2 regions of the Brevibacillus nigriterrae genome follow, and region 2 is predicted to be linked to the other one. Evidence: riboswitches for the same ligand, from Rfam matches in the RefSeq annotation. Region 2 holds a riboswitch; the other holds the start of a gene.

Region 1 (11,647 bases), on a different contig from region 2:
GCGGATGGTTTCGTCCAGGTTCTTTCGAGAGGCCTTCCCCGATTTTTCGATGATACAGATAATTCCACAGCTATCATGTTCAATCGCTTGATAACCTTGGAATTGCTCAATGATTTCTCTTTTCTCTTTTCTCTCCATTGTTTGGTCAGATAGACTGACCCTCCACCTCCTTCATGAAAGATCCACTGGACGCACACTTTAGTCCTTTCCAGTAAAAGTACCATAAGAATAACATGAATAAAGGGGCTAAACAAGAATGCTTGTGGTTAATTATACGAATGTAAGCGTTTTTATGCGAAAAATATTTTATTCTCTTCCGTGAGAAATATAGGCGAATGACGAATTTTGTTTTTAAAAATGAAAATTTCATTCGGATTTTGTTGATAAAACAATATTTACTGAAAAGAACGTACGGCTATTTCTACATGTGCAGAAGAGAATGAAAATTCCGTTTTATCCATAAAATGAATACGGTATACATCGTGTAGCTTGTTATCACGTGAAAGCGATAAATGGAAATAAAGCGATAATAATAGAAAACACCCTTCATGAAGCGAAGGGTGTTCAAGTTGTGATTGCATGTTTATTCCACAGATGGTCATTTGCTTTCCTGTGGTTTATGATGCTCGGTCAGGCGGGGCTTCTGGAAACCTGTGACCTCCATCATTTTTGAGCCCATTTTTGGGTCTTGAATTGTTTTTTCAGGAGCTTGTGGAAAAGACTTTTCGCCTTTGGACATATGTACCTCCTATTACAGGCGTTCACCGCCCGAGTTTTCGAAGTCACAAGTAGTATGTCCAACAACAGAAATGATCTTATCGGTTTAATTTAGCAAAGGAACGGTCCACTGCGGCGATGGTTTCTCTGATGTCCTCTTCGGTGTGTGCAGTTGTGACGAACCATGCTTCGTATTTGGATGGTGCAAGGCAAATGCCTTCGTCCAACAGAAGACGGAAGAAGCGTGCAAATTGTTCACCATCTGCATTCTGTGCCCCTTCATAATCCGTCACCGGTTGATCCGTGAAATAAACGGCAAGTGCTCCTTTTACACGGTTAATTTGAATGGTAATATGGTGGCGGTCCGCAGCCTCTCGGATTCCATTCTCCAGAATACCGCCCAATCGATCCAATTCTTCATATACACCTGGTTGTTTCAGCACCTCCAGGCAAGCGATTCCTGCCGAGATTGATGCAGGATTACCAGCCATCGTTCCTGCTTGATACGCAGGTCCCAGCGGAGCCACCTGTTCCATGATTTCCCGCTTACCGCCGTATGCGCCGATCGGAAGTCCGCCGCCAATGATCTTGCCTAACGCTGTTAAATCGGGATCCATGCCAAGCAGATTTTGTGCGCCGCCATAACAGAAACGGAATGCCGTGATTACTTCATCATAAATTACTAAGGTGCCATGTTCCTTCGCCAGTTTGGATACATGCTCCAAAAAGCCCGGCTGTGGCATTACAATTCCGAAGTTGCCGACAATTGGTTCTACTAAAATGGCTGCTGTTTCATTTCCCCATTTACTGATCGCATCCGTGAAGGCGTCAGGATCGTTGAATGGGATGGTAATTACTTCATTTGCAATACTTTGGGGAATTCCTGCGCTATCGGGAATACCTAAAGTAGATGGGCCGGAGCCTGCTGCGACGAGTACTAGGTCAGAATGTCCGTGATAGCATCCGGCGAACTTCATAATTTTGGTTCTGCCTGTATAGGCCCTGGCGACACGGATGCAGGTCATGACAGATTCCGTCCCGGAGTTGTTGAAGCGAATCAGCTCCATCGAGGGAATCGCTTCCCGGATCATGTGAGCAAAGTCAATTTCCCAAGGAGTAGGTGTGCCGTAGAGGGTGCCATTCTCTGCTGCTCGGGTGATTGCTTGTGTAATGTGCGGATGAGCATGCCCTGTAATGATAGGGCCGTAAGCAGCCAAATAATCGATATATCGGTTTCCGTCTACATCCCAGAAATAAGCGCCTTTTGCTCTCTCCATGACAACCGGAGCGCCTCCGCCAACTGCCTTGAATGAACGGGAAGGGCTATTTACTCCACCGACAATGACTCCGGTAGCTTGTTCAAATAATTGTTGAGATTTTTCGCGATTCATTATGTATTCCTCTCTTTCTTCTTTACTGGCTTGCGTTGATACAATCGATGAACAGTCAAATCTTATGATAACACACCTGATGATGTGGGAGTTTTGCATTTTGGGCTTTGCAAAAATATGGGATACTAATATACACTTACAAGTGTAAAGTTACTTAATTTTTATATAGTGAGGACGTGCAGTCATGATCCATGTGAAAGGATTGCAGAAAGTATTCCGCATCCATCAGGCGAGATCGGGTCTTGCAGGAGCATTTCGAGACTTGTTTAATCGTGAATATAAAACGGTTCGAGCAGTAGATGGTGTTTCGTTTGATGTAGAGCCTGGCGAAATGTTTGCCTTGATTGGTGAGAATGGGGCTGGGAAATCGACGACAATCAAAATGCTTACGGGCATTTTGACTCCATCAGATGGGGAGATTCAAATTAACGGCTATGTTCCTTTCAAGGAACGGGAGAAATACGTGAAATCTATCGGGGTTGTATTTGGTCAGCGCTCACAACTATGGTGGGATTTATCGCCGATGGAGTCGTTCCGTTTGCTTCGTCATGTGTATCAAATGGAAGAGACGGCGGGTAAACTGTGGCTCGACCGCTTAATTGAAGAGTTGGACATTGGTTCATTTATCAATCAACCGGTACGCAAGCTCAGTTTGGGTCAACGGATGCGGTGTGAAATTGCAGCTTCACTGATTCATAAGCCTGCCTTGTTGTTTTTGGATGAACCGACAGTTGGTCTGGATGTTTTGGTGAAACAAAAGATTCGTGAATTCCTCAAGAACTTAAATGAAACGGAGAAAATGACCATTCTGCTTACCACGCATGATGTGTCAGATATTGAAGCGCTTTGTAAACGAGTGCTTGTAATGGACCAAGGCAAACTTATCTTTGACGGGCAGCTCACAGACTTGAAGGAGAAGTGGGGCGGAGGGACAGAGGTCGTTTTTCAGTTCAAACGCAAGATTTCCCTCGATCAACTGCGTGTTGTTCTTACTGATTTGCCCTGTGAGCTGGAAGTGGAGAATGAATATGCCATTCGAGTTGTGCTGAAGCGAAGTCAGGAAATGCTTCCGTTTCTTCTTTCTACGGTGATGACGGCGTTGGAAGTAAGTGACGTCAAAATTATGGAATCAAGCACCGAGGATATCGTTCGCAACATTTACAGTACGGATAATGGGGTTGCGAGCTATGGGTAAGTTATACGCAGAGCTAATACGAATTCGTTTCCTGACGATGTTGGCCTATCGAGTAAACTATTACAGTGGAATCATTATTTATGGGATCAACATTGGCGCTTATTACTTCTTGTGGGGAGCTATTTACGGCGAGCAACAGAATTTGGCTGGAATGACTTCGATTCAAATGACGGCTTACGTTGCGATTGCCTGGATGTCCCGAGCTTTTTATTTCAATAATATTGACCAGGAGATCGCCCAGGAAGTGAGGGAAGGAAAGGTAGCCATCGAGATGATCCGTCCTTACAACTATTTGTCTGTGAAGACGGCGCAAGCATTGGGGGAAGGGATCTTTCGTTTCCTGTTTTTTGCCGCACCGGGGATTTTTCTCGTCAGCCTGTTTATTCCGGTTCATTTCCCGTCCTCACTACAGACGTGGGGAATCTATTTGCTAAGTTTGATGATGGCATTCGTAATCAATACACAGATTAATTTACTGACAGGTGTGCTAACCTTTTTCTTCCTGAAAAATGAAGGGATGATGCGGGCGAAGCGCGTTGTATCGGACCTGTTGTCCGGATTAATCCTGCCGATCAGCTTTTTCCCTTTGTGGGCACAATCGATTCTGCACTTTCTTCCTTTCCAGGCGATTAACTATTACCCCAGTATGATTTTTGCAGGGGCGATTGGTGCAGATAAAGCGTGGGAAGTGATCGGGCTGCAAGTGATGTGGGTCCTTCTTCTGTTGTTGCCGATTACAATTCTGTGGCGTCGTGCGAGATACAAGCTCGTCGTGCAAGGAGGGTAATCTGATGAGACAAACCTATGTGTTATTTAGTCAGTATCTCAGTCAGTATTTTAAAGGACGATTAACCTACCGGATGGATTTTGTCGGTGAGTTGATTTCAAATCTTGTCTTTGAAGTGATTAACCTGATTTTTATTCTGGTTGTATTCCAGCACGTCTCCACATTGAAAGACTGGACTCGTGACGAGATTATTTTTATTTACGGTTTTTTCCTGATTCCCTACGCTCTGTTTACGATGTTTTTTGGGTTCTGGGACTTTAACGAACGATATATCATCCGTGGAGAGATGGATCGGGTGCTAACCCGCCCAGTACATAATCTGGTGCAGATTTGTTTGGAATCGATTGCCCCTGACCGGATATTCGGTGTCATTACAGGGATGATTATTATGGGTTATGCAGCTGTTCAGTTGGATCTGGAGTTTGTCTGGTACGATGTTCTCGTGTTTATTGTTTTGGTGATCAGTGCCGTTTTCATCTACGCAGGTGTCTATACGGCGATTGCAGCTGTCAGTTTCTTTTCTGACTCGAGAACGGGAATCGCTCCGATGATCTGGAATATCCAAAACTATGGACGCTATCCAATCAACGTGTACAACAATGTGATCCAGTTTATTCTGAAATGGATTCTGCCATTTGCGTTCGTAGGCTTTTATCCATCGGCCTACTTTCTTCGTAAAGAAACCTGGTACACCTACACGATGCTCACTCCGGTCATGGGGATTATCTTCTTTTCGCTGGGAATCATGATCTGGAACTGGGGAGTGAAAAAGTATCGTGGAGCGGGTTCCTGACGCTTGAGAAAGAATAGTATTGTCAAGGTTGTTCTTTTCCTAGTATAATAGCCACGTGAAAATCACATATTCCTTCAGGGCAGGGTGTAATTCCCGACCGGCGGTGATCACAAAAGTGTAAGCCCGCGAGCCTCAAGCCTTTCGATGGGTAAGAGTGCAGGATCTGGTGAGAATCCAGAGCCGACAGTACAGTCTGGATGGGAGAAGGATGACGACAGTACGTTTGTTCACGTGCTTGTTTGCTTATGCGACTGGCAGAAGCGAAGGGGCTCTTCATTTCTATGAAGTGTCTTTGGTTTCTCGTATCGTTTTGCATAGGTCTCGTCTAGCTACTGCGATGCCCTCGAAGTTACTTAGCTTCGGGGGCTTGTTGTTTGTTGGCGGAAGGTCGTGGCGTCAAACTGTTGCCATTCCTCAAAAGAAGGGAAAACAATAAGAGGAGATGGTCACATGCAACAAACACAACATGTAGGTCAATTGGCAAAAACGAGAAAGTTGGTAGCCATTCCGCTTTTTGCAGCGGTTGCCTTCATTCTTCAGTATCTTGAATTTCCGCTGCCATTGATCCCCACCTTTTTGAAGCTTGATTTCAGTACCTTGCCAGGGTTAATTGGTGGTCTGATGTTTGGTCCAGTAGCGGGCATAATGATTGAACTGATCAAGAATATATTGCATTTGTTGTTGAAAAATACAGATGGTTTGTTAGTTGGGGAAATTGCGAATTTTATTGCTGGAGCCAGTTATATTTCCGTAGCGATTATGATTCAACGGATGATAAACAACAAACTTGGCTTTGCAGTGGGGTTGTCGGTGGGTACTATACTGATGACAGTGATCATGTCGATTGCGAATTACTTCGTTTTGATTCCGGCTTATGCTGCTTTGTACTCCATGCCGGTTGATGCCCTGCTTCAAACCTTCCAAATGAGCAGCTTGTGGTCATTGATCATCAAAGGGATTGCTCCATTTAATATGATTAAGGGTATTGCGGTGGCCATTGTTGCCTATCTGATTTATGTGAAGTTATCACCACGTCTTCGGATGAGTGTATAAAACGAATAAAAGGAGCATCCAAGCGGAATGCTCCTTTTGTTTATACTGTTAATTTACAGTTCATCTGCATCAATGAATGGCTCATCAGCATCATCAGTCGGATCTGGAGCGGAGAGAGGGAAGAGCATGTTTAAAATCTTGAATTTACGACGGTCGGTCGTACTTTTAAGATCTTTGTATTTACGGATAAGCGCATTATATTCGCTAACAAAGGTATTGCGCTCTTCCTTAGTCAAAAATACTTCAGTTACATTATAGGCAAACGTATCCTGGTATTCTTTACGCATATCCACATCACTTGCAACAAAGTGATTCAGTGTACGCATGAGGTCTTTTTCAGTAGTGCGAATCGGTGAGAACATCACATCGCCCAATTGCTGCGCATTCTCTTCAATCATGACACGCAGGTTTACCGTGATCACTTTGGCAATTGGTTGGTAATATTTTTCAACAATCGAACCTTTTACACGAGTATCAACTTGTTCAAGCAAACCCACACGAACCAGTTCTTTCACATGGTAATGTAAGCGGGCAGCATTTTCACCAAGCTCAGTTGCAATTTGTTTTGCTGTACGTGGTTCGAGATCTTCAAACAATTCAAGGATTTTCACACGCTCAGGGATCGCCAGGCATTTAAGCGCTTCCGGGTCTGTCACATCGTAAAACTCTCTCATTAACGATTTCACCGTCCAGATTCTACTAGCATCATTTAATATTTCTTTATAATTTTAATTTACATTATTATATTGTATCTCTTAATTGAAGGATGCGCAATGGACAAGGTTTGATTCTTTCATAGGATGATTTCTTTTGTTAAAATAATACAGACTCTACTTACAGTAAGGAAGGGGAAGCAGATGATCTCTATCGGACAAGATGCACCCGATTTTACATTGGAAGCAAGTAATCATCAGACGATTTCACTTCATGATTTGCGGGGAAAAAATGTCGTCCTGTATTTCTACCCTAAAGATTTAACACCTGGTTGTACAACAGAAGCGTGCGATTTTCGTGATTTTCACTCGGATTTTGGTAAATATAACACAGTCGTCATAGGTATCAGTCCTGATGAAGTGAAGTTGCATGATCGATTTACGCTAAAGCATGAACTGCCCTTCCCGCTCTTGGCAGATACCGATCACAAAGTGGCGGAGGAGTACGGGGTTTGGGTGCTCAAAAAAATGTACGGCAGAGAGTATATGGGGATTGAACGTGCCACGTTCCTGATTGATGAGGAAGGAAAGATTGCACGGATTTGGCCGAAAGTCAAGGTAAAGGGTCATGTGCAGGAAATACTCGAATACATAAAAGAACACAAGCAGAAATAGATACGATGAATAACGAAAGGGAGAGTTGCAATGAGTCGATTACCAATTGATACGATGATTCAAACGTTTTGTACACTGGCTAACATACCAAGTCCTTCTGGTAATACGGAAAAAATTATGGGCTGGATTGCTCAGGAACTCGAGCGCTTGGGAGTACAATTCACTCGTGCGAAAAAAGGTGCAATCATCGCCACTATTCCTGGAGCGGATGATGAGAAACATCGTTTGCTAACAGCGCACGTAGATACATTGGGTGCGATGGTCAAAGAGATCAAGCCTAGCGGCAGACTGAAACTGGCGTTGATTGGCGGTTTTAGTTGGAATGCAGTTGAGGGTGAATACTGCCAGATTGAAGCAGGGGACGGACGAATTTATACAGGCACGATTCTTACGACCAAAGCTTCAGTTCATGTATATGGACGTGAAGCAGAGAAGATGGAGCGTACAGAAAATCTGATGGAAGTTCGTCTCGATGAGAAGGTAACCTCCAAAGAAGACGTACTTGCACTGGGCATTCGTGTAGGTGACTTCGTTTCCTTTGATCCACGAGTGACTGTTACAGAGAGTGGTTTTATCAAGTCCCGCCATCTGGATGACAAGGCAAGTGTTGCCATTTTGTTCGGTATTATTCAACATCTGAAGGATACAGCGACAACTTTACCATACACCACCCATTTTCTAATTAGTAATAATGAAGAAATCGGGTATGGCGGAAACTCGAATATTCCTTCGCAAGTAGTGGAGTATGTAGCTGTTGACATGGGTGCAATCGGGGATGGGCAAACAACGGATGAATATTGTGTTTCTATTTGTGCGAAAGATTCATCTGGCCCGTATCATTACGAGTTGCGCAAGCACTTTGTACGTTTAGCAGAAGAACATGGCTTGAATTATCAGGTTGATATTTATCCTTTCTATGGATCGGATGCAAGTGCTGCGCTTCGAGCAGGGTATGACATTGCGCATGGCTTGATTGGGCCAGGTATCGATGCTTCTCATTCTCATGAACGTACACATCGGGACGCTTTCGAAAACACGGCCAAACTGGTACTTGCCTATATTACATCACCGGAGATGGTCGTCTAGGAGGAACGCAACATGGCAGTCAACATGTATCAATGGGCCGATTATTATGATATTACCCAGCGTGGGGTGACAGGTGATATTCCGTTCTATCTGGACGTAGCTCGTGGGAATCAAGGTGAGGTTCTTGACCTCGCTTGCGGAACGGGGCGCATTACCATCCCGTTAGCTCAGGAGGGGATAGCGGTCACTGGTTTGGATTTGTCCATTGAGATGTTAGAAAGAGCAAAGCGCAAGGCGGAAGTTGCTGGAGTCGTTGACAAGATCAATTTTGTCCAAGGCGATATGCGCACATTCGATTTGCAGAAGAAATTTTCCACGATCATGATCCCGTTTCGTTCATTTTTGCATCTTTTGTACATACAGGACCAAATGAAAGCGCTCGGACGGATTCGTCAGCACTTGCTTCCTGGCGGCAAACTGGTTATGAACGTTTTTGTGCCTAAGATCGATCATCTGTATGAAGAAAGCGAGAAAATGTCCTTGCGGGGAATGTATCCGCTTGAATCAGGTGAGCAAGTGGCGATGTGGGATTACACGATTTATGATCATTTCCAGCAATTGTCGGAAGTGACTAGAACCTATGAACGAATCAGTCCAGACGGGATTGTTCAGGAAAAGGTTGTTGGACGTTTTACACTCCGCTATATTTTCCCTTCAGAGCTGCATCACCTGCTTCGCTTGAATGGATTTAAAGTGGTGCAACGATACGGTTCCTTTGAAAAAGCTCCTTTTGATCAAAAAAGCACGGAGTTGATTTTGGTAGCTGAGGCTCAGTAAGGGGATGTTTGTCGATTTCCGGGGAAATAGGACATGTGGGAAGGGGTATGCATGATGAAGATCTATACAAAGTCTGGAGATAAAGGGGAAACTTCTCTCGTCTATGGTCAGCGTGTCTCAAAACATTCACCGCGGGTGGATGCATACGGCACGTGTGACGAAGCGAATTCTTCCATTGGATTGGCGCTTTCTTTCTTGCCAAGCGGTGATGAGTGGCAGGAGCTCCGCAAAGCATTTCACATCGTGCAAACCAAACTGTTCCATATCGGGGCAGAATTAGCCACACCAACAGGAAAGCAAGTGGGCTGGCCGATAGTTGAGGAAGATGTAGAGTATTTGGAAGGTCAAATTGATACTCTTGATGCAGACTTGCCGCCACTTACGAATTTCATCTTGCCGGGTGGACATCCCGCTGCTGCGGCCATGCATATTGCCCGAACAGTCGTGCGTCGAGCTGAGAGAAAGTCTGTTGAAATCACTGAGACAGAGACGATTAACCCGACGACGATAAAATATCTGAACCGCTTGTCGGATTACCTGTTTGTAGCTGCTCGCTACATTAATCATAAAGCTGGTGAGTCAGAGCAAACGCTGCATCAATAACATCATCGAATGTTATCTTAAAAAAGAAGAGGTCATCATTTGGATGGTCTCTTCTTTTTGCTTTTTTCCATAGGGTTGACGTGGACAGGTTTTCTAGTAAGATCAAATTGCATAGCAAAACGGATATTATTAAATGTGCAACATGCCAAAAATATTGTTGTTACTTTTGATACAGGTATAATAGTGATTAAGGGAGGGGTAAAATAGATGGCCTCAAACTCAGAAAAGAAAGCGGCAGTTCCTGCTACAACCAAAAAGCCAAAAAAACGCCTGAAAAAGGTTAATGTAGATTTCATGCTGGAACAGCTCCAGAGCCTGTATCCTGATGCTCATTGCGAATTGAACTATACAACTCCCTTTGAGTTGTTGATTGCTACCATTTTGTCGGCTCAGTGTACAGATAAACGAGTAAACGAAATAACAGCTACATTATTTACGAAATATAATGAGCCGCATCATTACTTGCACCTCACGCAAGCAGAATTGGAAGAGGAAATTAAAGGACTGGGATTGTTTAAAAATAAAAGTAAAAATATATTGGAAACCTGTCGTATTCTTTATGAAAAGTACAATGGTGAAGTGCCGCAAACCCACGCTGAACTGGAAGCATTGCCAGGAGTAGGGCGCAAGACAGCCAATGTCGTGTTGTCCAATGCATTTGGAATTCCTGCGATTGCCGTTGATACACATGTATTTCGGGTAGGAAACCGACTTGGATTGGCACAAAGCGAAAACGTCGATGAGACGGAACAACAGTTGATGAAACGAATTCCAAAGGACAAGTGGACAGATGCACATCACTGGCTGATCTGGCATGGCCGCAGAATGTGCAGTGCAAGAAATCCCAATTGTACGGAGTGTCCATTAAGTGTTGAATGTGCTCATTTCAAAGCGCAATCAAAACGGTCATGACCGTTTTCACCTCTCATCCCCTCTCATCAGGAAACTGAAACGTCGGGGGGACAGAAACGTGTTGACCACAAATAGTCACATCTACTTTTATGACAAGGTACCTCACGTCACACATGGCATCTACTTCTGTAAAAACGTCGAGACGTTTTTCACATAAAAAAGAGAGCATAAACAATTGACATTTGAAGTAAAATAGTCTTACACTTATTTATAACAATTCTAATAAGATTGTTGTTCGTGGATGATAATTTTTACAGTTTTGTTATTTTTTTGACTAGGGTAAGCGAGTTTTTTGAATATCCAGTATAGATAGTGAGGTGCATGACGTATGACACAGCGAGTAGAAAAAGCAGTGGAAATCCTGAAGAATACTGGGGTTCGAATGACTCCCCAACGTCATGCCATATTAGCATACCTCCTTGAATCCATGACTCATCCGACTGCAGATGAGATTTACAAAGCCTTGGAAGGTAAATTTCCTAATATGAGCGTGGCAACAATTTACAACAATTTACGGGTGTTTAAAGATGCAGGGTTGGTGCGAGAACTAACCTATGGAGATGCTTCCAGTCGTTTTGATGCGAACACCGCTGAAGAACACTACCATATCATCTGTACGGATTGTGGTGCGATTCACGACTTTCACCATCCGTATCTGACTTCAGTGGAAGTGGAAGCAGAAAAACATACGGGCTTTAAGGTCACGGGCCATCGAATGGAGCTTCACGGAATTTGTGAAGAGTGCCAGGGCAAAAAGGCTCACTAATCCAGATGCTTTCAAACGAACATAAGAAGCCGTTCTATCTCAACGAATTGAGGTGGAATGGCTTTTTTCTTTGTTGAAATGGTAAATCTTTTCAGAAGGTTGTGGAAAAGTGGCTGCTGTTTTATCATTAATAGATGACCATTTATTGATAAGGAGGGGAATGGAACGTGGAGCTTGAGTTGAATCGTTCGCCCCGGATGAAACGAAGAAAAAGACCGGTTTTTGGTTTAATTCTATTG
Region 2 (11,647 bases):
AATGGCAAATTTCTCTTGGTACAAACGGCTGATTTCCGTCGGTTCCAGACCAAAAATTGATCGTTTCACGTTGTAGGCAATCAGAATGGCCCCACTAATCCCCAAGACAAGCATCGCTGTGCCAAACAAAATAAGTCTATGCAGAGAATAGATGGCTTCATTTTCAATGTTCCGGATAAGAAAACCTACCGAAACGATTCCGATTACATTCCCATCATCATCCAAGATTGGTGCTTTTCCTCGCAACGAGCGACCCATGGAACCCTCAGCCTCAGAAATGATCGATTGACCTGCCAAAACAGGATGATTATCTCCGCCAACCATTTCCTTGCCGATTCTTTCAAAAATGGGATGGGAGTATCGAATTCCTTCTCTGTTTCCTACTACAACGAATTCAGCACCTGTTCTCAGCCGTACCTTTTCCGCAATTGGCTGAATAACAGTCCAGGGCTCCCGTTGGCTAAAAGCATTCTTGATTTCAGGAATGGAAGCCACAGTGACAGCTACATTCAATGCGCGCAATCCGATCTGTTCTTTAAGCGCCCGTGCCTGCATGATTTGAGAAATAGCACCGATTGCGACGATCACGATAAACAACAACGAACAGATGAGCAGCATCAGCTTGTATTGCAACTTCATTGATGTCCCACCTCCTTTTCAAAAATGCCGCCAGTACGGGTAAGCTAACTGTAATCAATCATTGCATACGTGTACAGTCCGTAAATCACGATTCGGCTTGCTCAACTCCCAATTGGAATTAAAACAAGCCGTTACGTATCAGCTATTTGGATTAGCCTTCCTCATTAACAATCACTTTTTTCCCTCTCAGCTTCATGATTACAGGTACGGTAATCCACAAAACAGCAATGATCAAAAAGATCAAGGAAACTGGCTTTTCAATAAAGACCATAAAATCACCATTGGAAATGGTAAGCGCCCGACGCATATTATTTTCAATCATTGGACCTAGTACAAGACCTAACACAAGCGGAGCCATTGGGAAGTCATTTTTCGCAAGGAAATAACCGACAACACCACAAGCAATTAAAAGCATTAGATCAAAAGTGGCCATTTGTACTGCATATACTCCAAAGAAGGAAATGGCAATGATCATCGGAATCAGGTATTTTGCTGGAGTCTCAATCAATTTTGCAAAAATTTTCACTAAAGGCAAATTGAGAATAAGCAGCATGAGATTTCCTACAAACATACTTGCAATTAATCCCCAAGCAATGGATGGATGCTCTTCAAATAATAACGGGCCTGGCTGAACGTTATACATAATTAAAGCACCCATCAATACGGCTGTAGTCCCTGTGCCGGGAATACCCAAAGTTAATAGGGGGATCATAGCTCCACCCGAAGCAGCGTTATTTGCTGATTCAGGAGCAGCAACACCTTCAATCGCTCCTTTTCCGAACTTCTCCGGATTTTTACTGATTTTTTTCTCCAATAGATAGGCAAGGAAAGAAGCTAAGGTAGCTCCAGAACCAGGCACAATTCCTTTAAAAAATCCCACCAGTGAACCACGAATGATCGGTCCAACACTGTCTTTTAACTCCTGCTTGCTAGGGAGCAATTTATTGATTTTGGCAATTTCACCATTATTCGTATCTTTTTCAAGAATCGTTTTAAATACTTCTCCAAGAGCAAACAATCCGACTGCTACTGTTAAGAACTCCAGTCCACCATACAATTGTGGCATTTCAAAAGTAAAACGTGTAACGCCAGACACAGCGTCAATTCCAATCGTGGCGAGCAGCAAGCCAAATACAGTCATGATCAACGCCTTGGTAGTAGATTTCCCTGCCAATCCACTAAGCGCACACAACCCAAGAATCATCAAGGAAAATTCATCGGCAGGACTAAGTTTTAGAGCTACTTCTGATAGTGGTCGCGCAAGAAAAACTAACCCTACAAGTGAAACAATCCCTGCGACAAACGATCCGATGGCTGCAATCGATAAAGCAGCTCCAGCTCGTCCTTGCTTTGCCAAAGGATAACCATCCAATACCGTTGCCACCGAAGAGGATTCTCCTGGCGTATTGAGCAAAATCGAAGTTGTTGATCCTCCATACATTGCTCCATAATAAACACCAGCAAGTAAAATGATCGAACTAGTAGCCGCAGCTTCTGGAGGTAATCCCCCTGTAAATGAAGCTGTAACTGGAATCAAAAGTGCTACCCCACTCATCGGTCCAATCCCAGGGAGCACCCCGACAGCCGTACCGATCAAAACACCTACAAAAGCGAATAGTATATTATTCCATTGAAGTGCAACACTGAAACCATCAAGTAAATACCCCATTGTACTCATGCTTGTGACCTCCTCCTTAACTTAGCCAGACCGGCCAGCCGGGTAAGGTTCCTTCTAGAATGTGAACATATACGTAATAAACTCCCCCTGCAAATAATCCCGAGATTATGAAGGTTGAGATCCATTTTCCTTTTTCCATCGTTTGAAAGCCAACCAGCAAGAATAAGAACGTAGAGATGATATAGCCCAAATCCTCTAAAAAAAGTCCATATAGTACAGCAGCGACGAGAATGATGGCAAATCTTTTATAATCCAAGGCATTGCCTTTGTTATTCGCATCTTTATACCGCAATGTTTCTGTGAAAAGTTTGATACTTAACAGGACAAGTAAAGCTCCAAGCCCCATCGGAAAAATATCGGGCCCAACGTTGCTGCCATAGGCAGTTTCGGAAATATTTCGGCTTTCTATGGCAAAAGCTATACCAATGGCCAAAAAAGCTAATGCTGCAAATCGATCAAATGTCTTGCTCACGTTCTGTACCTCCTTTGCTGAGAGTAAATAGAGGAGAAGAGCAGACCCTTCCCCTCCTACTCAGGAGCGAAATAACTATTTCGCCATATTCAATGCGGTCAGCAGTTCTTTTAACAATTTTTCTTGCTCGCCAAGGAAAGATTTGAATTCGTCCCCGCTCTTGAATTCTTTCTCCCAACCATTTGCTTGAAGCTCTTTACCCCATTGATCACTATCGGAGAGAGCTTTCACTTTTTCTGTCCAGTAAGCATTTGCATCTTTTGACATTTCCTTTGGACCGAATACACCACGCCAGATTGTGAAGTCAGCGTCTACCCCTTGTTCTTTCATCGTTGGAATGTCTTTATAATTACCTTGAAGTCTTTCTTTTGCAGAAACGGCCAGCACTTTCACTTTGCCTGCTTTCAGATATTCACCCACACTGGATACGTCCGTAGCGATTACGTCTGCGTTGCCGCCGAGCAATGCAGCAATCGCCTCTCCACCACCATCATAAGACACATACTTCACGGATTTTGGGTCGATTCCGGATTTAAATGCTGGCAGTACCGCAACCAAATGGTCCATGGAACCCGGTGCAGATCCACCTGCAAAAGTAACTTTGGTAGGATCAGCTTTCAAATCATCGATAAGTGCCTTCAGATCAGCGTATTTTGAACCGGATGCTACTACGATTGCTCCGTAATCTTTGGTCAACTGTGCCAATGGAGTCGTATCTTGATAACCGTATGGGCTATTTCCTTCTTTCTTCAAATTATTGATCAGAATCGGTGGAGAACTTACGAAAAGCTTGTAATCATTCTTTTTGTCCTGTGTTGCGTATTCGGCCATGAATACCGCTCCGCCGCCACCCGGTCTATTCTCGACTGTCATGGTTTGCTCAACAATTTTGGATTCTGAAAGAACTTTGGTAAAGGAACGTGCGGTTTTATCCCACCCGCCACCTGCTCCAGATGGTGCAACTACAATGATTGGTTTCTCTGGATATTTACTTGCAGCGCTATCTTTGCCCCCTCCTGCAGGTGCCGTTCCTCCGCCACCACAGGCAGTCAAGCTTACAGCTAACAAACCTGATGCTAATGCAAGAATCCACTTATTCTTTTTCATGAAACTTCCCCCTTTGAAAGCGTTTACTTTCTCTTGAAGGAATCTTATCACCCAATTTTCAGAATTTATAGTTTACGAACATAAGTTGGATAAAGACGATTAGCATAATTAAGTTCATAAAGTTCACAAAATAGACAAAACCACCTGACAAGCTTACTGCCTGCCAGATGGTTCTGATTAGAGGTACATCCTTACTTTGCGAATTGCTTACTTAAAGAAGCCATTTCAATAGCCGCCGTAGCCGCTTCCCAGCCTTTGTTGCCAGCTTTGGTTCCCGCCCGTTCAATTGCCTGCTCGATGCTATCCGTTGTCAAAACACCGAAAATCGTAGGGATGCCTGTCCGCAAAGAAATCGATGCGACACCCTTTGCGCACTCATTGCAGACATAATCAAAATGTGGAGTAGAGCCTCGAATTACCGCTCCAAGCGTAATCACAGCGTCGTATTTTCCTGACTCTGCCATCTTTTGTGCGATCAACGGAATTTCGAATGCACCCGGTACCCAGGCAATTTCGATATCTTCTTCGTTAACCCCGTGCCGTTTCAACGCATCAGTCGCCCCGCCTACCAGTTTGCTTACAATGAACTCATTGAATCGACCAGCAACAATCCCCATTCGCAATCCGGTTCCGACTAAATATCCCTCATATGTTTTCATCGAATACTTCACTCCTTAATCATCTGTAATAGATGTCCCAGTTTTTCGTGTTTCGTGCGTAAATATTGCTGATTGTGACGGTGTGCTGCTATTTCAATCGGAATTCGATCGACTACCTCTAATCCATAGCCTTTGAGTCCTCTCAATTTGCGAGGATTGTTCGTCATTAGCCTGATTTGGCTTACCCCCAAATTTTTAAGGATTTGCGCACCTATCCCGTAATCACGCAAGTCAGCCGGATAGCCCAGTTTTTCATTGGCTTCGACCGTGTCCATTCCTTGTTCTTGCAATTGATAAGCCCGAAGCTTGTTAATCAACCCGATCCCACGCCCCTCTTGGCGCATGTACAACAGAATTCCTCTGCCCTCTTGCTCAATTTGCCTGAGCGCAGCATGTAATTGCGGGCCACAATCGCAACGGTATGATCCAAATACATCTCCTGTTAAACATTCCGAATGTACCCGAACCAGAACAGGCTCACCCGTAGTGATATCTCCCTTGACCAGAGCAACATGTTCCTTGTTGTCCACTTCATTGGTGAAGGCGACGATTCTGAAATCCCCATGCTCGGTTGGCAACTGGACGTCTACTTCTCTTGTAACCAAACTCTCTTTTTGGGTTCGGTACTGGATTAACTGCTCAATGGAAATCAGCTTGAGATCAAAGCGCTGGGCAATTTCAGCTAACTGGGGCAATCGAGCCATCGTCCCATCCTCATTCAAGATTTCACAAATAACTCCCGCCGGAAATCCTCCTGCCAATCGTGCCAGGTCAACTGCTGCCTCCGTGTGACCTGCTCTTCGCAATACCCCGCCTTTTTTGGCAACAAGCGGGAAAATGTGACCGGGTCTTCGAAAGTCAGAAGCTCCTTTCGCCAGGTCAATCATCGCCAGAATCGTGCGTGAACGTTCAAAGGATGAGATACCTGTATGTGTAGATATTTCATCGATTGATTCGGTAAATGCCGTTCCTTGCTTATCCGTGTTATTGGCTACCATTGGTTTGAGCCCTAATGATTCTGCCCGCTCTTCTGAGATTGGCACACACACGAGACCTCTCCCATGCGTAACCATGAAGTTGATCATTTCGGGAGTAGCCGCTTCTGCCATGCAGACAAAATCCCCTTCATTTTCACGATCTTCATCGTCTACAACTATTACTGCTTTCCCATTTCGCAAATCAGCTAGTGCTTCTTCGATTGAATGTAACATCAGCTTCCTCCTGGAGTCTCCGGCCTTTTTGAACTTCCTACCCTTTAGGCAAACCCGTGTTCCTTTAGGTATTCCAGGCCGAGATGCGCTTTGTCCCCTGCCTGCTGTCTGTCATCCGTCTGCCACGTGAGTAACCGTTCAACATATTTCGCTAACATATCGTTCTCAAGATTCACAATATCCCCTGGCTGCTTAATCCGTAAGTTTGTATGCTCAAGGGTGTGCGGGATAATGGAAATCGTAAAATCTTCTTCTGTTACATCGATAATGGTCAGGCTGATTCCATCAATTGTGATCGACCCTTTGGGGACCATGTATTTTAGTTGTTCTCGCAAAGCCGTAATTCGGAAAAGTATCGCATTGCCATACGATTGGCGAGAAAAAATCGTACCAATTCCGTCCACGTGCCCAGATACGATATGCCCGCCAAAGCGATCTCCCAAAGCCATGGCCCGCTCCAGGTTGACAGGTATTCCCGGTCGTACCCGACTCAAACTGGTTTTGCGAAGTGTCTCTGGCATTACATCGACAACAAACGATGTCCCGGTAAACCTTGTAACAGTCAAACAAACGCCGTTAACAGCAATACTGTCCCCGAGACTAACCCCTTCGAGCACCTTCTTGCCCCTTACGGTAAGCTTGACTGCCTGTGACCCTCCTTCGACTCTTTCGATCCAGCCAACTTCCTCGATAATTCCTGTAAACATACCCTTCACTTCCTCTTGCGCAATTACAGCACGTCATTGTCCCAAACAGGGTACCCGGAAACCCGCCAATCCATTTCACTAACCTGCTCAACGGTCACCTTGTTTAACCTGACCGCTTCATTCATCGTTGTATAGCCTTCCCCGCCAAAAGCTGTAGGAGCAAGTGCTCCACCGACTAGCTTCATGGAAAGATAGCTGATTACTTTATTGATCGCCTTTTCTTGAAGAAACGATCCATTTACAGCACTGCCACCTTCTACAAAAAGCGAAGTAATGCCGTTTTCCCCTAATACTTGTAGAACCGCTTGAATCGTTACGGCCTCACTGTCCAGTACAATCACATGTACGTGCCCGGAAGTTAGCGCCGTGATTCGTTCAGGTGAAGCATTTTTTGAAGTAATAATCCATGTAGGAGCTTCACTATTTGTGATTACCCTTGCTGTCATCGGAATACGCAGATGCGTATCAAGGATGACGCGAACCGGTTGTCTTCCTTGCTCGTTTACTCTGGCTGTAAGCGCAGGATTATCCTGAATCACCGTACCTACACCGACCAAAATGGCGTCATGACGGTGTCTCATGAGATGGACTTCTTCTCTCGCCTGTTCCCCGGTAATCCACTTGCTATTCCCGCTTCCCGTTGCAATTTTCCCGTCGAGTGTACTCGCTGTTTTCACTGTGACGAAAGGCTTTCCCGTCGTGATGTAGTGAAAGAATACCTCGTTCAATTCGTGTGCCTCCGCCTCCAGCACGCCTACTCTCACGTCCAGACCCGCCTCCTGCAGCATCTTTACGCCCCGTCCTGCCACCTGCGGATTGGGATCAACTGTTGCCACAACCACCTGGGATATCCCTGCACGGATGATCGCTTCTACGCATGGAGGTGTTCTCCCATGATGACTGCATGGCTCAAGGGTGACATAAATCGTAGCACCTTGCGCCTTTTCTCCAGCCATACGTAAGGCGTGTACTTCTGCATGTGGTTCTCCTGCTTTGAGATGAGCTCCCACTCCAACGATCGCGCCATCTTTTACAACAATTGCTCCTACCATGGGATTGGGGCTAGTTTGACCCGTTGTGCTTTTCGCCAGTTCGATTGCCGTCCTCATAAAGTCTGCATCTCTCAACTATTCGTCCTCCTTTCTTTATGACATGGTGGTTCTTGTATTGAATTGCACCTTCTCTTCAGAAAAAGAAAAATGCCCTAATGTGAATTAGGGCATACGGGAACAAGCTGTTTCACCTTTTCGTTTAAAAAAGGAAAACAGCTACAAATACCTTCTCCCATCCGGACTATACCGTCGGCCTTGGATTCACACCAAGTCAGTCACCACACTTTGATCCCGAGTGGTGAGTCGCGGGCTTAGACTTACGTCATCACCGCCGGTCAGGAATTTCACCCTGCCCTGAAGGTTGCTTTTCAATTAGGGCAAGTATAGCATACAAAGAAGGAAAAATTATAGTTTTCTTTTACACATTTAGGTATTGACTAACTGCATTATTCCCACTTATCATATAAATAAATCTTAATATCTTCCTTCTAAAGGGGAGTAGCTGTACAGCAAAGTCGTCATTCCAGGGTGTCCCCCTCGGCTTTGTTGGCAACACACGTTGTTAGCGAGACCTTTACCGAGAGACTGGTAGAGGTATTTATTTTTATGATGACCTTTACCGCACTGGTAAGGGTCATTTTTTATTGCAAGGAGGAGACATGGATGGTTCGATTTTTTCGAAGAGTAAAATTCATTCTGAACATTAGACGATTTGTTCCGTTCCTGCTGGATTTCTTCTCATCTCGAGAGGTACCCTTGCCAAAGAAGCTGTTTTCCGTTTTGCTGCTTGTCGGATACGCCCTGTTTCCCTTTGATGCCATCCCGGATTTCCTGATGTTCTTTGGCATTCTGGACGATGTCATGGTTCTCACGTTTATTCTGCAACAAATCGTTAAGACAGCACCACAAAGCTTGAAAGACAAGTATCAACTCATCACGACGTAACCATCCGCTTCCGTTCTTTTTTACAAAGGGGAGTAGCAGCTACAGTAAAGCCGTCAATACGGGAATTCTTCCCCGGTTTTATTGGCAACCTCAGGTTGTTTGCAAGACCTTTGCTTGATGTACCCACTGTAAAGCTTCTTTTTCATAAAGAAGGGGCTTTACGCAAATATTGAATATGAAAAGCAAAGGAGTGTTCTTCATGGATTTCCTATTTACACCCGATTTCTGGTCTGCATTGCTTGCTATCGTTGTCATTGACCTGGTTTTAGCTGGAGATAATGCCATCGTAATCGGCCTAGCCGCACGAAACCTGCCGAAAGATCAGCAAAAAAAGGTTATTTTTTGGGGTACTCTTGGAGCCATTGCCATTCGTTCACTTTTAACTCTTGCCGTCGTATGGTTATTGAAAATTCCCGGTCTGTTGCTCTTCGGAGGCTTGATGCTCATCTGGATTGCCTATAAGCTTCTCGTTGAAGAAAAAGATCACAGCAATTTGCAAGCGGGACAAAATCTGTGGGGTGCCGTTAAAACGATTATTATTGCAGACACCGTTATGGGATTGGATAATGTGCTTGCTGTTGCCGGCGCAGCACATGGCAGCTTCTTGCTGGTGGTGTTGGGACTTTTAATCAGTGTGCCGATTGTAGTTTGGGGAAGTACGTTAATCCTGAAATGGGTGGAGCGTTACCCTTCGATTATCTATATTGGTTCAGCCGTTCTCGCTTGGACAGCGACCAAAATGATCGTAGACGAGCCGTTCCTAAAAGGTTTCTTCGTAGAAAATCCTCTGCTCAAGTGGGGATTAACGATTGCCATTGTAGCTGGTGTACTGATATTGGGCAAAATGAAAAATCAAGGCAAAGTAAATCAGGCTTCTTCCTAACACATCCTTGCATTTCACCATCCAATAGGACAATATTAAACATATGATGCAGGTAAAGTGAGGAAATCGAATCAATGAAACGTGAACGATTAGATAAAGTCCTAGCCAGTATGGGGCTGGGCACTCGTAAAGAAGTAAAGCAACTGGTGAAACTACGAATTATTGAAGTTGACGGTGAAGTGGCAACAGACCCGGGAATGCACGTAATCCCTGAAGAACAAACCATTGTTGTCGATGGTGAACCACTTAATTTCAAACGCTGGGTTTATGTCATGTTAAATAAACCACCTGGTGTCATCTCAGCAACAGAAGATCCCAGACATCAAACAGTTGTCGATCTGTTACCGACTGAATGGGCAATCAAAGTACATCCTGTCGGGCGCCTCGATATCGATACAGAAGGTCTTCTCCTTCTCACCAACGATGGGCAGCTATCGCACAGTCTGCTTTCGCCCAAGAAAAAAGTAGATAAAGAATACTTCGCCCGGATTAACGGGGTTGTGACGGAAGAGCACATTCGTTATTTTGCTGAAGGTGTCGTTTTGGATGATGAGTACAAGACATTGCCAGCACGCCTTGAGATTCTCTCTTCTGGCCCGATCTCGGAAATACGTGTAACCATCATGGAAGGCAAATTCCATCAGGTAAAACGCATGTTTGCTGCCTATGATTTAGAAGTAATCTATCTGAAACGCCTTCGTATGGGGTCGCTTCATCTGGATGAATCACTTGGACTAGGCGAATACCGTGAATTAACGGAAGACGAGCTGGAAAGCTTGCGTAACGGTGCAACAAAAGGATAGCCCACGGGTGGCTATCCTTTTTCTTTTTTATGACGATTGTTACTTCACTTCTTACGCAAACTTCGGAAAAAATCCCGCAACAAATTCCCGCATTCTTCTTCCAGCACTCCGGGCAAAACCGGAACCTGATGGTTAAAGCGTTGCTCATCCAAAAGATTCATCAGTGTACCTGCACACCCTGCTTTTGGATCAGGTGCTCCATAGACGACTTGCTCGATTCTGCTTTGGACAATAGCCCCAGCACACATCGGACAGGGCTCTAATGTGACGTATAACGTACAGCCGATTAACCGCCATCCCCCTAGCCGCTCACTTGCTTCCCGGATCGCAATCATCTCTGCATGCAGGGTGGGGTCTTTCCTGGTTTCTCGCAAGTTATGTCCCCGACCGACAATAACTCCGTCTTTTACAATTACCGCTCCAATCGGAACTTCCCGCAAAGCCCACGCTTTGTTCGCTTCCTCAATGGCTTCTCTCATATAGATTTCATGATCAAGGATACTCTCTGTCAATCTGCTCGTCCTTTCTTTTCGTAACAGTCACTTGTTTTCAGTATAGCCAGCGAACTGTTTTATTGGCAAATTGTACAGGTTTACATCATTTTACAAAAGTGATATCATTTTAATATCAAAATAATATTAAATTATCTCCACAGGAGGTTTGACTATGAACGAAAAGAAAGCATGGGCACTGAATGGTTTTGTCGGGCTGATTGTTTCTCTTGCCTTATTGGCAGCAGGTGCGTTTAGTCTTCTGGTGGAAGGATCGGCTATTGGCATTCTCTTGCTGGCAATTGGATTTATCTTTTTGACCGGCATTACGATCGTCCAGCCAAATCAATCACAAGTAGTAACTTTTTTTGGTAGATATATGGGCACGATCCGACAAAGTGGGCTTTGGTGGACAATCCCGCTTTCCATGCGTCAAAAAATTTCCTTGCGTGTACGCAACTTCAACAGCAAGACGCTGAAAGTAAACGATGTTGACGGGAATCCAATTGAGATTGCTGCTGTAGTTGTTTTCCGTGTCATTGACTCTGCGAAAGCCATGTTTGATGTGGATGATTATGAACAATTCGTTGAGATTCAAAGCGAAACAGCGCTTCGTCATGTTGCAAGCCGCTATCCCTATGATTCATTTAACCAAACAGGCTATTCCCTGCGTGCGAACTCAGAGGAAATTGCCAATGAGTTAGCCAAGGAATTGCAAGATCGCCTGGCTGTTGCCGGGGTTGAGGTAATGGAAGCCCGCTTGACTCATCTCGCCTATTCAACTGAAATCGCAAGCGCCATGCTGCAACGACAACAGGCAGCAGCCATCATCTCCGCTCGTCAGCTTATCGTAGAGGGCGCTGTGGGAATGGTTCAGCTTGCCATCGAACGTATCGAGCAAGACAACACGGTCAAACTGGATGAAGAACGGAAAGCTGCCATGATCAATAACCTGATGGTCGCCATCGTTTCAGAACGTTCCTCTCAACCGGTTATCAAT

The links. Region 2 has a riboswitch for FMN ahead of ribD (bifunctional diaminohydroxyphosphoribosylaminopyrimidine deaminase/5-amino-6-(5-phosphoribosylamino)uracil reductase RibD). Riboswitches for the same ligand answer to the same signal wherever they lie in the genome.
Region 1: another riboswitch for FMN. It lies ahead of ACPW7N_RS10060 (hypothetical protein); the one in region 2 lies ahead of ribD (bifunctional diaminohydroxyphosphoribosylaminopyrimidine deaminase/5-amino-6-(5-phosphoribosylamino)uracil reductase RibD).

Annotation. Positions count from the first base shown of each region.
Region 1 is NZ_JBNCMT010000011.1:3,723-15,369, reverse strand. Features, by position in the region: gene ACPW7N_RS10090 (glutamate synthase-related protein) at 1-138, opposite strand, end outside; gene ACPW7N_RS10085 (hypothetical protein) at 599-739, opposite strand; gene ACPW7N_RS10080 (glutamate-1-semialdehyde 2,1-aminomutase) at 816-2,108, opposite strand; gene ACPW7N_RS10075 (ABC transporter ATP-binding protein) at 2,293-3,303, shown strand; gene ACPW7N_RS10070 (ABC transporter permease) at 3,296-4,090, shown strand; gene ACPW7N_RS10065 (ABC transporter permease) at 4,095-4,883, shown strand; FMN riboswitch at 4,950-5,096, shown strand; gene ACPW7N_RS10060 (hypothetical protein) at 5,092-5,319, shown strand; gene ACPW7N_RS10055 (ECF transporter S component) at 5,334-5,936, shown strand; gene ACPW7N_RS10050 (helix-turn-helix domain-containing protein) at 5,990-6,610, opposite strand; gene bcp (thioredoxin-dependent thiol peroxidase) at 6,794-7,264, shown strand; gene ACPW7N_RS10040 (M42 family metallopeptidase) at 7,295-8,350, shown strand; gene ACPW7N_RS10035 (class I SAM-dependent methyltransferase) at 8,363-9,127, shown strand; gene ACPW7N_RS10030 (cob(I)yrinic acid a,c-diamide adenosyltransferase) at 9,182-9,730, shown strand; gene nth (endonuclease III) at 10,025-10,642, shown strand; gene perR (peroxide-responsive transcriptional repressor PerR) at 10,971-11,408, shown strand; partial or broken gene ACPW7N_RS10015 (stalk domain-containing protein) at 11,576-11,647, shown strand, end outside.
Region 2 is NZ_JBNCMT010000019.1:14,727-26,373, reverse strand. Features, by position in the region: gene ACPW7N_RS14920 (ATP-binding protein) at 1-639, opposite strand, end outside; gene ACPW7N_RS14915 (tripartite tricarboxylate transporter permease) at 791-2,317, opposite strand; gene ACPW7N_RS14910 (tripartite tricarboxylate transporter TctB family protein) at 2,334-2,789, opposite strand; gene ACPW7N_RS14905 (Bug family tripartite tricarboxylate transporter substrate binding protein) at 2,865-3,896, opposite strand; gene ribH (6,7-dimethyl-8-ribityllumazine synthase) at 4,088-4,555, opposite strand; gene ACPW7N_RS14895 (bifunctional 3,4-dihydroxy-2-butanone-4-phosphate synthase/GTP cyclohydrolase II) at 4,564-5,766, opposite strand; gene ACPW7N_RS14890 (riboflavin synthase) at 5,811-6,473, opposite strand; gene ribD (bifunctional diaminohydroxyphosphoribosylaminopyrimidine deaminase/5-amino-6-(5-phosphoribosylamino)uracil reductase RibD) at 6,497-7,600, opposite strand; FMN riboswitch at 7,746-7,891, opposite strand; gene ACPW7N_RS14880 (YkvA family protein) at 8,189-8,470, shown strand; gene ACPW7N_RS14875 (TerC family protein) at 8,670-9,353, shown strand; gene ACPW7N_RS14870 (pseudouridine synthase) at 9,428-10,156, shown strand; gene tadA (tRNA adenosine(34) deaminase TadA) at 10,201-10,668, opposite strand; gene ACPW7N_RS14860 (SPFH domain-containing protein) at 10,823-11,647, shown strand, end outside.